4 regions of the Rhodococcus sp. MT28 genome follow, and region 3 is predicted to be linked to each of the others. Evidence: riboswitches for the same ligand, from Rfam matches in the RefSeq annotation. Region 3 holds a riboswitch; each other region holds the start of a gene.
The links. A riboswitch is a leader RNA that binds a small molecule or an ion and turns the genes downstream of it on or off. The one in region 3 is predicted to bind cobalamin.
Positions count from the first base shown of each region.

Region 1 (2,180 bases), on a different contig from region 3:
CTCGCCAGGCGAGCCGTCGAGCTGGAGCAGGTGGGCGCGTCGATCCGAAGTCAGCTCACGGTCTGAAGGAATTCCGTCACCACTTCGCGATAGCGCTGCGGTTGATCGTCGTGGACCAGGTGGCCTGCATCGGCAATACATACGTACCGAGTTCCCGGCCTCTCGGCCATCTCTCGCATCTGTCCCTCGGGGGTGATGGTGAACTCTCCCTCGATCAGCAAGGTCGGCACCTCGATCGCCTTCCACTGATCCCAGAAATGCCTCGTGCCCCACTCCTCCGAGATGTCGCGGAAGGTCGACACGTCGCCGTGCAGGTACCACCCGTCGTCGCGGCGGTCGAAAGAGTCGAGAAAGTACTGGCCGGCGACGGGGCCGAAGAATTCCTTCATCGCCTCCTCGGAAGCAAACGGCTGCGGCCACGCCGAGATCATCTGCGCCCAGTCCGCAGCGGTGCGTCCACGAAAGTCCGGGGCCATGTCTTCGAGGACCAGCGCACAAACCTTTTCGGGATGCGCGGCGGCGAAGCACCACGCATGCAGAGCCCCCATCGAATGACCGATCACGATCATCGGCTCCTCGATGGACGCAACCGCCGATGTCAGGTCCTCGACGAATGCCTCGGTAGTCAGTGCCGCTGGCGCCGGCCTGCCGTGACCGGCAGCGTCAAAGGTGTAGACGTGGCCGAACTCGCGGATCCACGGCACCTGGCGTCGCCACGTTCGGGAGCTGCCCATGAGGCCGTGCAACAACAGAATCGGTTGTCCCGTTCCACCTTCGTCATGCAACACGAGTGTCACGGTACGCGGTGAAGGTGCGCGGGTAATGTCGCTTGCATGGCAGTCGTGAAGATCAATGCAATCGAGGTCCCCGAGGGCGCCGGCCCCGAACTGGAGAAGCGCTTCGCAGCACGCGCTCACGCAGTCGAGAACTCCCCGGGCTTTCTCGGATTCCAACTCCTCCGCCCCACCGCCGGTGAGAGCCGCTACTTCGTGGTGACTCAGTGGGAGTCCGAGCAGGCGTTCGCCGATTGGCGTGACGGCCCCGCCCGTGAAGCCCATTCCGGCGAGCGCGCGAAGCCCGTCGCTTCGGGTGCGTCGTTGCTCGAATTCGAAGTTGTCCTGGACGTCGCCGCAAAGAGCTGATCTCGAGCGATTGTGCCTGCCTTGGCGGGCACAATCGACGGTCATCTCGGCTTCACGCGTTGACACGGTGCGGGCTGTAGTGCAAAAGTTCGCATGTAAACGCGATGGTCCGACAGGAATCCGGTGAAAGCCCGGAGCGGTCGCGCCACTGTAATTCGAGGTGAAGTGCCTTTTTCGGCACGACAATTTCGACAGCCAGACACTTCGGCCATCGCATGGACCTAGGGGACGCGAAAATCCCAGGAGGCTTCGATGGCTCTCGCCTATTCTCCCGATACGTCGATCGATTCGACTCGTCTTGCTTTCCTCGCCGCTGCAGTAGTTCTGTTCGCGATGCTGGCTCTCTACCTGGTCGGATTCGACCAGGGCGCTATCTCTCGCACCGGCATGTACATGCATGAATTGATGCACGACGGTCGACACTTGATGGGCCTGCCGTGCCACTAGCCGACAATTTCACGAAGCTTCTCATTCGTGGTTTGTTGGCTGGTCTGATCGCAGGCATCCTTGCCGGCGGAGTTGCATTCGTGCTGGGTGAACCGCACGTCAACGCTGCCATTGCGATCGAAGAAGCCAACAGCGCCACCGGTGAGGTTTCCGGCGAAGCCGCTGGGCATTCGCACGGTGACGAAGAAGAACCACTGGTGAGCCGCGACGGGCAGCGCGCCGGGCTGTTCCTGGGCACGGCGCTTGCCGGACTGGCACTCGGGGCGATCTTCTCGGTCGTTGCCAATTACGCTCGACGACTCACCGGAATGTCCGGGCCTTTGTTGGCGATCACCATCGCCGTCGGTGGTTGGCTGGCTATCGAGGCTGTCCCCTTTTTCAAGTACCCGGCCAATCCGCCGGCCGTCGGAGATCCCGACACCATCAACCAGCGCACACTGCTGTGGCTGGCCGCCGTGATTCTCGGGCTGCTGTCCGTCACCGCGGCAGCAGCGGCGGCAAAGGCAGTTTCCGGGCACGAGTTCCTCAGCGTGCGCATCGCTGCTCCGGTGGCTGCGTTCCTGGTGATCGTCGCGATCGGTTACGTCTCGC
Region 1 is NZ_JBXAFD010000006.1:150,967-153,146, reverse strand. It holds gene AC1Q6C_RS23220 (HIT family protein) at 1-66, shown strand, start outside; gene AC1Q6C_RS23215 (alpha/beta fold hydrolase) at 51-788, opposite strand; gene mhuD (mycobilin-forming heme oxygenase MhuD) at 834-1,142, shown strand; cobalamin riboswitch at 1,231-1,369, shown strand; gene AC1Q6C_RS23205 (CbtB domain-containing protein) at 1,395-1,589, shown strand; gene AC1Q6C_RS23200 (CbtA family protein) at 1,580-2,180, shown strand, end outside.
Region 1: another riboswitch for cobalamin. It lies ahead of AC1Q6C_RS23205 (CbtB domain-containing protein); the one in region 3 lies ahead of metE (5-methyltetrahydropteroyltriglutamate--homocysteine S-methyltransferase).

Region 2 (2,180 bases), on a different contig from region 3:
CGATTTCCTTGAAGGAGAACGGGACGGTAATGATGCGGCCGTCGAATTCCGGCACCGCGACCTGGGTCGCGACGTCGAGAGGCGACAGTCCGTCGTCGTTCTCGTCCCAGGTGGCGCGGCTACTGGTCAGGCACAGGCCCTGCAGGATGGGGACGTCGAGCGCAGCGAGTGCGGCGACATCCCAGGCTTCGTCGTCGCCACCGGCGGACGCGGTCGCGGGCTTCGTGCCACCGGCAGCAAGAACTGTCACGACCATGGCGTCGGCGCGGCGGAGCGTGCTCAGAAGTTCGGCTTCTGCGGTTCGCAGAGATGCGCAGTAGATCGGCAGCGCGGTGCCACCGGCCTCGGCGACCGCGTCGCACAACGCCTGGATGTACCGGGTGTTTCCGGCCAAATGCTGGGCGCGGTAGTACAGAACTGCGATGACCGGACCGCTCGCCGAGTCGAGATCGGGCGCGAAATCAGCGATGCCCCAGGAAGGCAGGTGGGCCGGCGGTTCGAACCCGTGGCCGGTGAGCAGGACGGTGTCGGACAGGAAGTGGTGCAGCTGTGCCAGATTCTGTGCGCCACCCTCGGCCAGGTAGTTGTGAGCCTCGGCAGCGACACCGGCGGAAACCGTCGAGCACTCCATGAGGTCGGCGTCCGGCGCGTGCTCGCCGCCGAGAACGACTACGGGGAGTCCGGAGGCGAGGACCATGTCCAGGCCGTCTTCCCAGCTGCGACGGCTACCGAGGATACGAACGATCACGAGGTCGACGCCGTCGAGCAAGGGCGGCAAGTCCTCCGAGACCAGCAAGCGTGAGGGGTTGGCCCAGCGATAGGAGACGCCGTCGCCGGCTTCCTGGCTGGCGCGGGCGCTCAGCAGATCGGTGTCGGACGTGGAGAGCAGAAGAATCACGGGTGAAGCCTTCCTGGGGTTTCGCGCCCCGTGGCACAGATCTGTCATCGACGGCGGTTGAGGGTCTGACTCGTGTTTCCGAGCGGAAACACGTCCCGCTCGAGCAACACTCACAGTGGCGCGACCGCACCGGACTCTCACCGGTTTCCTCAACTGCCGTCACTGGTGGTGGTGATGCTACCGGTCCGCAGAAGGCACTCATGACAGGTCGTACCCTGGAGCCATGCCCACGGACCGTTCACAGCCAGACGCGTGCCCGGGTGCACTGCAAGTTCACCACGCCGCCGACGGCGCACTGGCACGCGTGCGCCTACCCGGCGGACTCCTCACCCCGGTCCAATTGCAGACGCTCGCCGACGCAGCGCGCGATCTCGGCAACGGGCAGATGGAACTCACCTCGAGGGGCAACGTACAACTGCGCTCGGTCTCGGACCCCGAAGCCTTCGCGGCGCGTATCGCTTCGGCCGGTCTGCTGCCGTCCGCGACGCACGAACGAGTGCGCAACATCCTCGCGTCCCCACTGTCCGGCCGTATCGGGGGCGTCGCCGACATTCGTGAACTGGTCCACCGTCTCGATTCGGCGATCCAAGCGGATCAAGCATTGGCAGATCTGCCAGGGCGAACCCTGTTCACCCTCGACGACGGGCGCGGAGACATCACCGGGCTACGGGGCGATTTCGGACTCCATGCGCGCAGCGCCACCGAGCATTCACTGGTGCTCGCCGGTCACCACACCACTCATCTCGTCCAGGCGGACGACGCCGTCGAATTGCTCCTCGAGGCGGCTCGATCATTCCTCGACGTCCGCGACAAGCACTGGCGCCTGGCCGAGGTTCCGGACGGAATCGAACGCACCCTCGAGCAGCTGGGTCTGAGCGCCGAGTCCACCGGTGCTGCGGACCTCACGCCGGATGCACGGCCTACTATCGGCTGGCTCGAGCAGCGCGACGGGACCGTAGCTCTGGGCGGCGGCCTGCGATTCGGACTGCTCGACGCTCGGCTGGCCGAGTTCCTCGCAGCCGTCGACAAGCCCGTCGTCGTGACACCGTGGCGATCGGTGCATATCTTCGACCTCGACGAATGGGCAGCCGAGCAGGTAGTCCGGGTGCTGGCACCCATGGGGTTGATCTTCGACGAGAACTCACCGTGGCTCGAGGTCACCGCCTGCACCGGAAGTCCGGGATGCGAGAAGTCGCTCGCCGATGTGCGCGCCGACGCGATCACCGCCGTCGAGCAGGCAGAACTTCCCGTTGTCGGGCGCCAGCACTGGGCCGGGTGCGAC
Region 2 is NZ_JBXAFD010000003.1:690,384-692,563, forward strand. It holds gene AC1Q6C_RS15785 (cobaltochelatase subunit CobN) at 1-898, opposite strand, end outside; cobalamin riboswitch at 938-1,070, opposite strand; gene cobG (precorrin-3B synthase) at 1,122-2,180, shown strand, end outside.
Region 2: another riboswitch for cobalamin. It lies ahead of AC1Q6C_RS15785 (cobaltochelatase subunit CobN); the one in region 3 lies ahead of metE (5-methyltetrahydropteroyltriglutamate--homocysteine S-methyltransferase).

Region 3 (2,180 bases):
AATTGAATCGACGGAGCCTGTGCGTAGCGGGGGAAGGGACGTCTCATGTCGAACCAGTTCAACGATCGCTTGAACTCGCTGTTCGAGACTGCCGACTTTCACGTCACCAACGCGATGGTCGTTCGCGGCATGACCGAGTTCGGCTGCCGTATCTCCACGCCGTACCTGTCGCAACTGCGCACCGGCGTCCGAACCAATCCGTCACCCGAAGTGGTTGCCGCCCTCGCCCACTTCTTCAACGTCCATCCGGACTACTTCTACGCCCCGTCCGATCACACTCCGCCCGCGATCTCAGGTGGCGAGGCAGACCTCTCCCTCCTCGAACAGCTGCACAACGTGCGCCTGCGGAACCTCACCTCCCGTGTCGTCGACCTCTCACCGTCTTCACAGGATCTGCTTGTCGAAATGGCGGAGAATCTACGTTCCTCCGAAAATCTTCCGCGCGTACCACCGGACTCGAATTCCTACATGTCACGCGCATAGCGCCCTTCGCCGACTCTCCTTGACTGCTCAGGGAGGGTTGGCCTTATGCTGGTCGATGCAGCTGGTTCGCCCGGCACGGTCATGAGGAGCCCCGAAGACCGGTCCCGGCGTCGAAGCTCCGTCAGCGCAAGCTGTCGGGGTGAGAGGGAACCCGGTGAAAATCCGGGACTGTCCCGCAGCGGTAAGCAGGAACGACCGCCGTTCATGTGCACTGGGCATCCGCCTGGGAAGCGACGGCCAGTAGGTTCGATCCAACTCGATCGAGTGCCCGCGAGTCCGAAGACCTGCCGACTGTGTCGGGCACGCCGTGCCCGACGGTCCACCGCCTCGTGGAATGGGCGTGTAGATCTCCATCGGACCTCGTGTGCGGTGCGGGCAGTGCTGCCCGCTGAAACTCGGGGTCTCGTGAGGTGTACCCGTCTGCCGGCAGTGGCCATCAGTGCATTGGCAATCTGGAGAAACTCCGTGACAACAACATTCACTTCGACCGTGCTGGGCTCACCGCGCATCGGTCCTCATCGAGAACTCAAGCGGGCAACCGAAAGCTACTGGGCAGGGCGCATCGACGCCGACGCCCTGCAGGCTGTCGCCCGTGACCTCCGTCGGCAGGGCTTGGCCGACCTCCGTGACCTGGGCCTCGACTCCGTCCCGGTCAATACCTTCTCCTTCTACGACCAGATGCTCGACACCGCAGTTCTTCTCGGCGCGCTGCCCGACCGCGTCGCGTCGGTCGCCGATCCGTTGGACCGCTACTTTGCCGCTGCCCGTGGGACGGACACCATCGCGCCGCTCGAAATGACGAAGTGGTTCGACACCAACTACCACTACCTGGTGCCGGAGATCTCGCCGTCCACCACGTTCGCACTCGACCCGTCCAAGGTCTTGTCCGAACTGGCAGAAGCACTTTCCGACGGCATTGCAGCCCGCCCGGTCGTCATCGGACCGGTCACCTTCCTGCTGCTCTCGAAGGCTGTCGGCACTGACGAGCCGCTGCTCTCGCGACTCGAAGAACTACTCCCCCTCTACGCGGATCTACTCGGTCAGCTCGCGAAGGCCGGTGCGAGCTGGGTTCAGCTCGACGAACCGGCCCTCGTGGGCGATCGCACCGACGAGGAAATCGAAGCGGCACGCGCTGCGTACGAACAGCTTTCAGCGCTGTCCGAGCGGCCGTCGATCCTGTTGGCGTCGTACTTCGGTTCGCTGCGTGAGGCGCTGCCCGCGCTTGCGTCCACCGGCGTCGAAGGATTTGCCGTCGACCTGGTGGCCGGTCAGGATTCGATCGGCTCCGTCCCCGAACTCGCCCGCAAACTGGTCGTCGCCGGTGTGGTCGACGGACGAAACATCTGGCGGTCGGATCTGGATTCGGCACTGAGCACGTTGGGTGCTCTGTTGGGCAGCGTGGATACTCTTGCCGTCTCCACATCGTGCTCCCTGCTGCACGTTCCGTACACTCTCGACGCAGAAGCCGATGTCGACAAGGCCCTGCGCTCGTGGCTCGCGTTCGGCACCGAGAAGGTCAAGGAAGTAGTAACTCTCGCAACCGCTCTCACACAGGGCCGAGAGTCGGTGGAGGACGAGTTCGCTCTGGCACGAGCGGCCGCGTCGACCCGCAAGGACGATCGCAGACTCAATGATGCGAGTGTTCGGGGACGCCTGGCCGCCGTGCTGAACTCGGCGACCGGTCGCGCGCCCGCCGC
Region 3 is NZ_JBXAFD010000001.1:685,462-687,641, forward strand. It holds gene AC1Q6C_RS03275 (helix-turn-helix domain-containing protein) at 46-483, shown strand; cobalamin riboswitch at 565-789, shown strand; gene metE (5-methyltetrahydropteroyltriglutamate--homocysteine S-methyltransferase) at 949-2,180, shown strand, end outside.

Region 4 (2,180 bases), on a different contig from region 3:
ACCAGGAAGGACGCGCCGATCAGTGCTGCCGCCGGTAACACCACTCGATGTCTGGCTCCGACGAGCATGCGTGTGACGTGCGGTATGACCAAGCCTACGAAGGCAATCGCGCCGGACACTGCAACCATCGTGCCGACCAACGCTGCCAGCACGCCGAACAGCACGTTTCGCAGGGTTCGGACGGGAATACCGAGCGAAGCCGCGACGTCCGGTCCGGCCGCCAGCGCATCCAGCCAACCGTGCAGGGCGAACACCGCTGCCGTCAGCAGGAACACAACGATGACCGGCGCCCACAACTTGTCCCAGGATGCCCCGGCCAAACTTCCCAGGAGCCAGAACAATACGGACTGCGCGGCCTGGGAATCATTGGTACGCAGCACCAGAAAACTCGCGATCGCCGACAGGGCGGATGCGGTAACGGTGCCGGTCAGAACCAATCGCAGTGGAGTGATACCGCCTTGCAGCGTCGCGATGGTGAAGACGAGAATCGCAGCTCCCAACGCCCCGATCATCGCGCCGAAACTGAGCGCCCACACTCCCGCGCCGGCGAACAGTCCGGTGGTGATGACGGCGGTGGCACCGACACTCGCGCCGGACGACACTCCCAGCAGGTGGGGATCGGCAAGAGCGTTACGGACGAGGGTTTGCACCACCGCGCCGGCGACGGCAAGACCAGCGCCGACGGCCAGACCGAGCAGTACCCGAGGTGCTCTGATCCCCCACACGATCGCAAGTTCGGAACGCGTGACGGGTGGGCCTCCGAAGCGCGAGTGCACCACGTCCACCACAGTGGACACGGGGAGCATCTCGGATCCGAATGCCAACGCGCACACAGCAGAGAGCACGGCGACGACCAGCAGAGCGGGCAGCACGATACCCGGACTGAGCCGTCCTCGAGGCGCACCAGCCTTCGGCGAAGGCAGGTGGGTAGGTGGAGACAGAGCTCCGCCAACAGCATTCATGGTGTGACCGATCCATCCTCGTGGCATGACACAACGTCAACGAGGGTGGTATCTGGCTACGGTCGACGCAGGGACGACCTCACAGTGGCGGGACCGCGCCGGAATTGCACCGACTTCCCATTACCTCGATGATGACGTCAGAACCATAACGGACTGTGGTCACCATTCTCGACACCGGATCAAGGTTGCGACCCGATCATCGATCTCGCGTGCCGTACGACGGCTTCCGTTCGCACTCGAAGTTCTTCGGGTGAATCCGATTCCAGCACAACCCGATGCACCTGACTGTCCACGGCAGTCACGGTCAGCCGCGACGTCAACAACGCATCCTCCGCACTGAAACCGTAGCTCTGGAGGTACTCCGAAAAGCCGAGTACCAGTTGACGATTCATTCCTTCGACCTGCTCGATGAGCTCATGCGTACGCGGAACCTGATCGTAGAGCAGGTGAAAGAACTCTCGCGGCTTACTGTTCACTTCGACCGCGCACTCCACCAACATCCTCACGGCCTCGTCCGGGGTGAGCTCACGCTCGACGATGTCGGCAAGGCAGAGCGCAAAACTCTCCCGCGCAGCACTCACGTGACGGTTCGCCAACTCCGAGAGGATCTCGTACTTGTCGCCGAAATACTGGTAGAGCGAGCCCACCGACACCCCTGCTTCGTCAGCGATCCGGTTGGTGGTCGCTGCCATGGCTTCCGAAGCGAAAACGCGAGTAGCTGCCTCCAGGATCGCGTCGTAGGTAGCCCTCGAGCGCTGCTGGGAGGGCCTTTTCCGCCGAGTCGACACGGTCCTCCGATGCGAGTTGTCAGCCGCGACGCCGATACCGAGAATTGTGTAGGTGACCAGCGCCGATTACTCGAAGTTTATGCCCGACCGGTACACCGACCACATGCCGGCGCCGACCCCGACGTGGTGGGAGTGGAACGGCAACACCGTCCACGTCGCACGGGCCGTGGTTCCAGACGCGCCGGTTCGTGTTCTCGGCATCCACGGCGCCGGCGGCTACTCGGGCGCGTTGTGGCCGTTCGCCGGGATCGGCGTGAAACTCGGAGCCGAAGTCCTCTTCCCTGATCTTCCGCTGTACGGCGACACCGTCGTAGCCGATCCCGCCGGCGTCCGGTACGAGCAGTGGGTCGATCTCCTCTGCGATCTCGTCCGGGCCGAGAAGGCGGCCGACGATCGGCCGCTTGTGTTGTTGGGCGCCAGCATCGGCGGT
Region 4 is NZ_JBXAFD010000012.1:60,772-62,951, forward strand. It holds gene AC1Q6C_RS28990 (FecCD family ABC transporter permease) at 1-872, opposite strand, end outside; cobalamin riboswitch at 990-1,125, opposite strand; gene AC1Q6C_RS28995 (TetR/AcrR family transcriptional regulator) at 1,142-1,750, opposite strand; gene AC1Q6C_RS29000 (alpha/beta hydrolase) at 1,803-2,180, shown strand, end outside.
Region 4: another riboswitch for cobalamin. It lies ahead of AC1Q6C_RS28990 (FecCD family ABC transporter permease); the one in region 3 lies ahead of metE (5-methyltetrahydropteroyltriglutamate--homocysteine S-methyltransferase).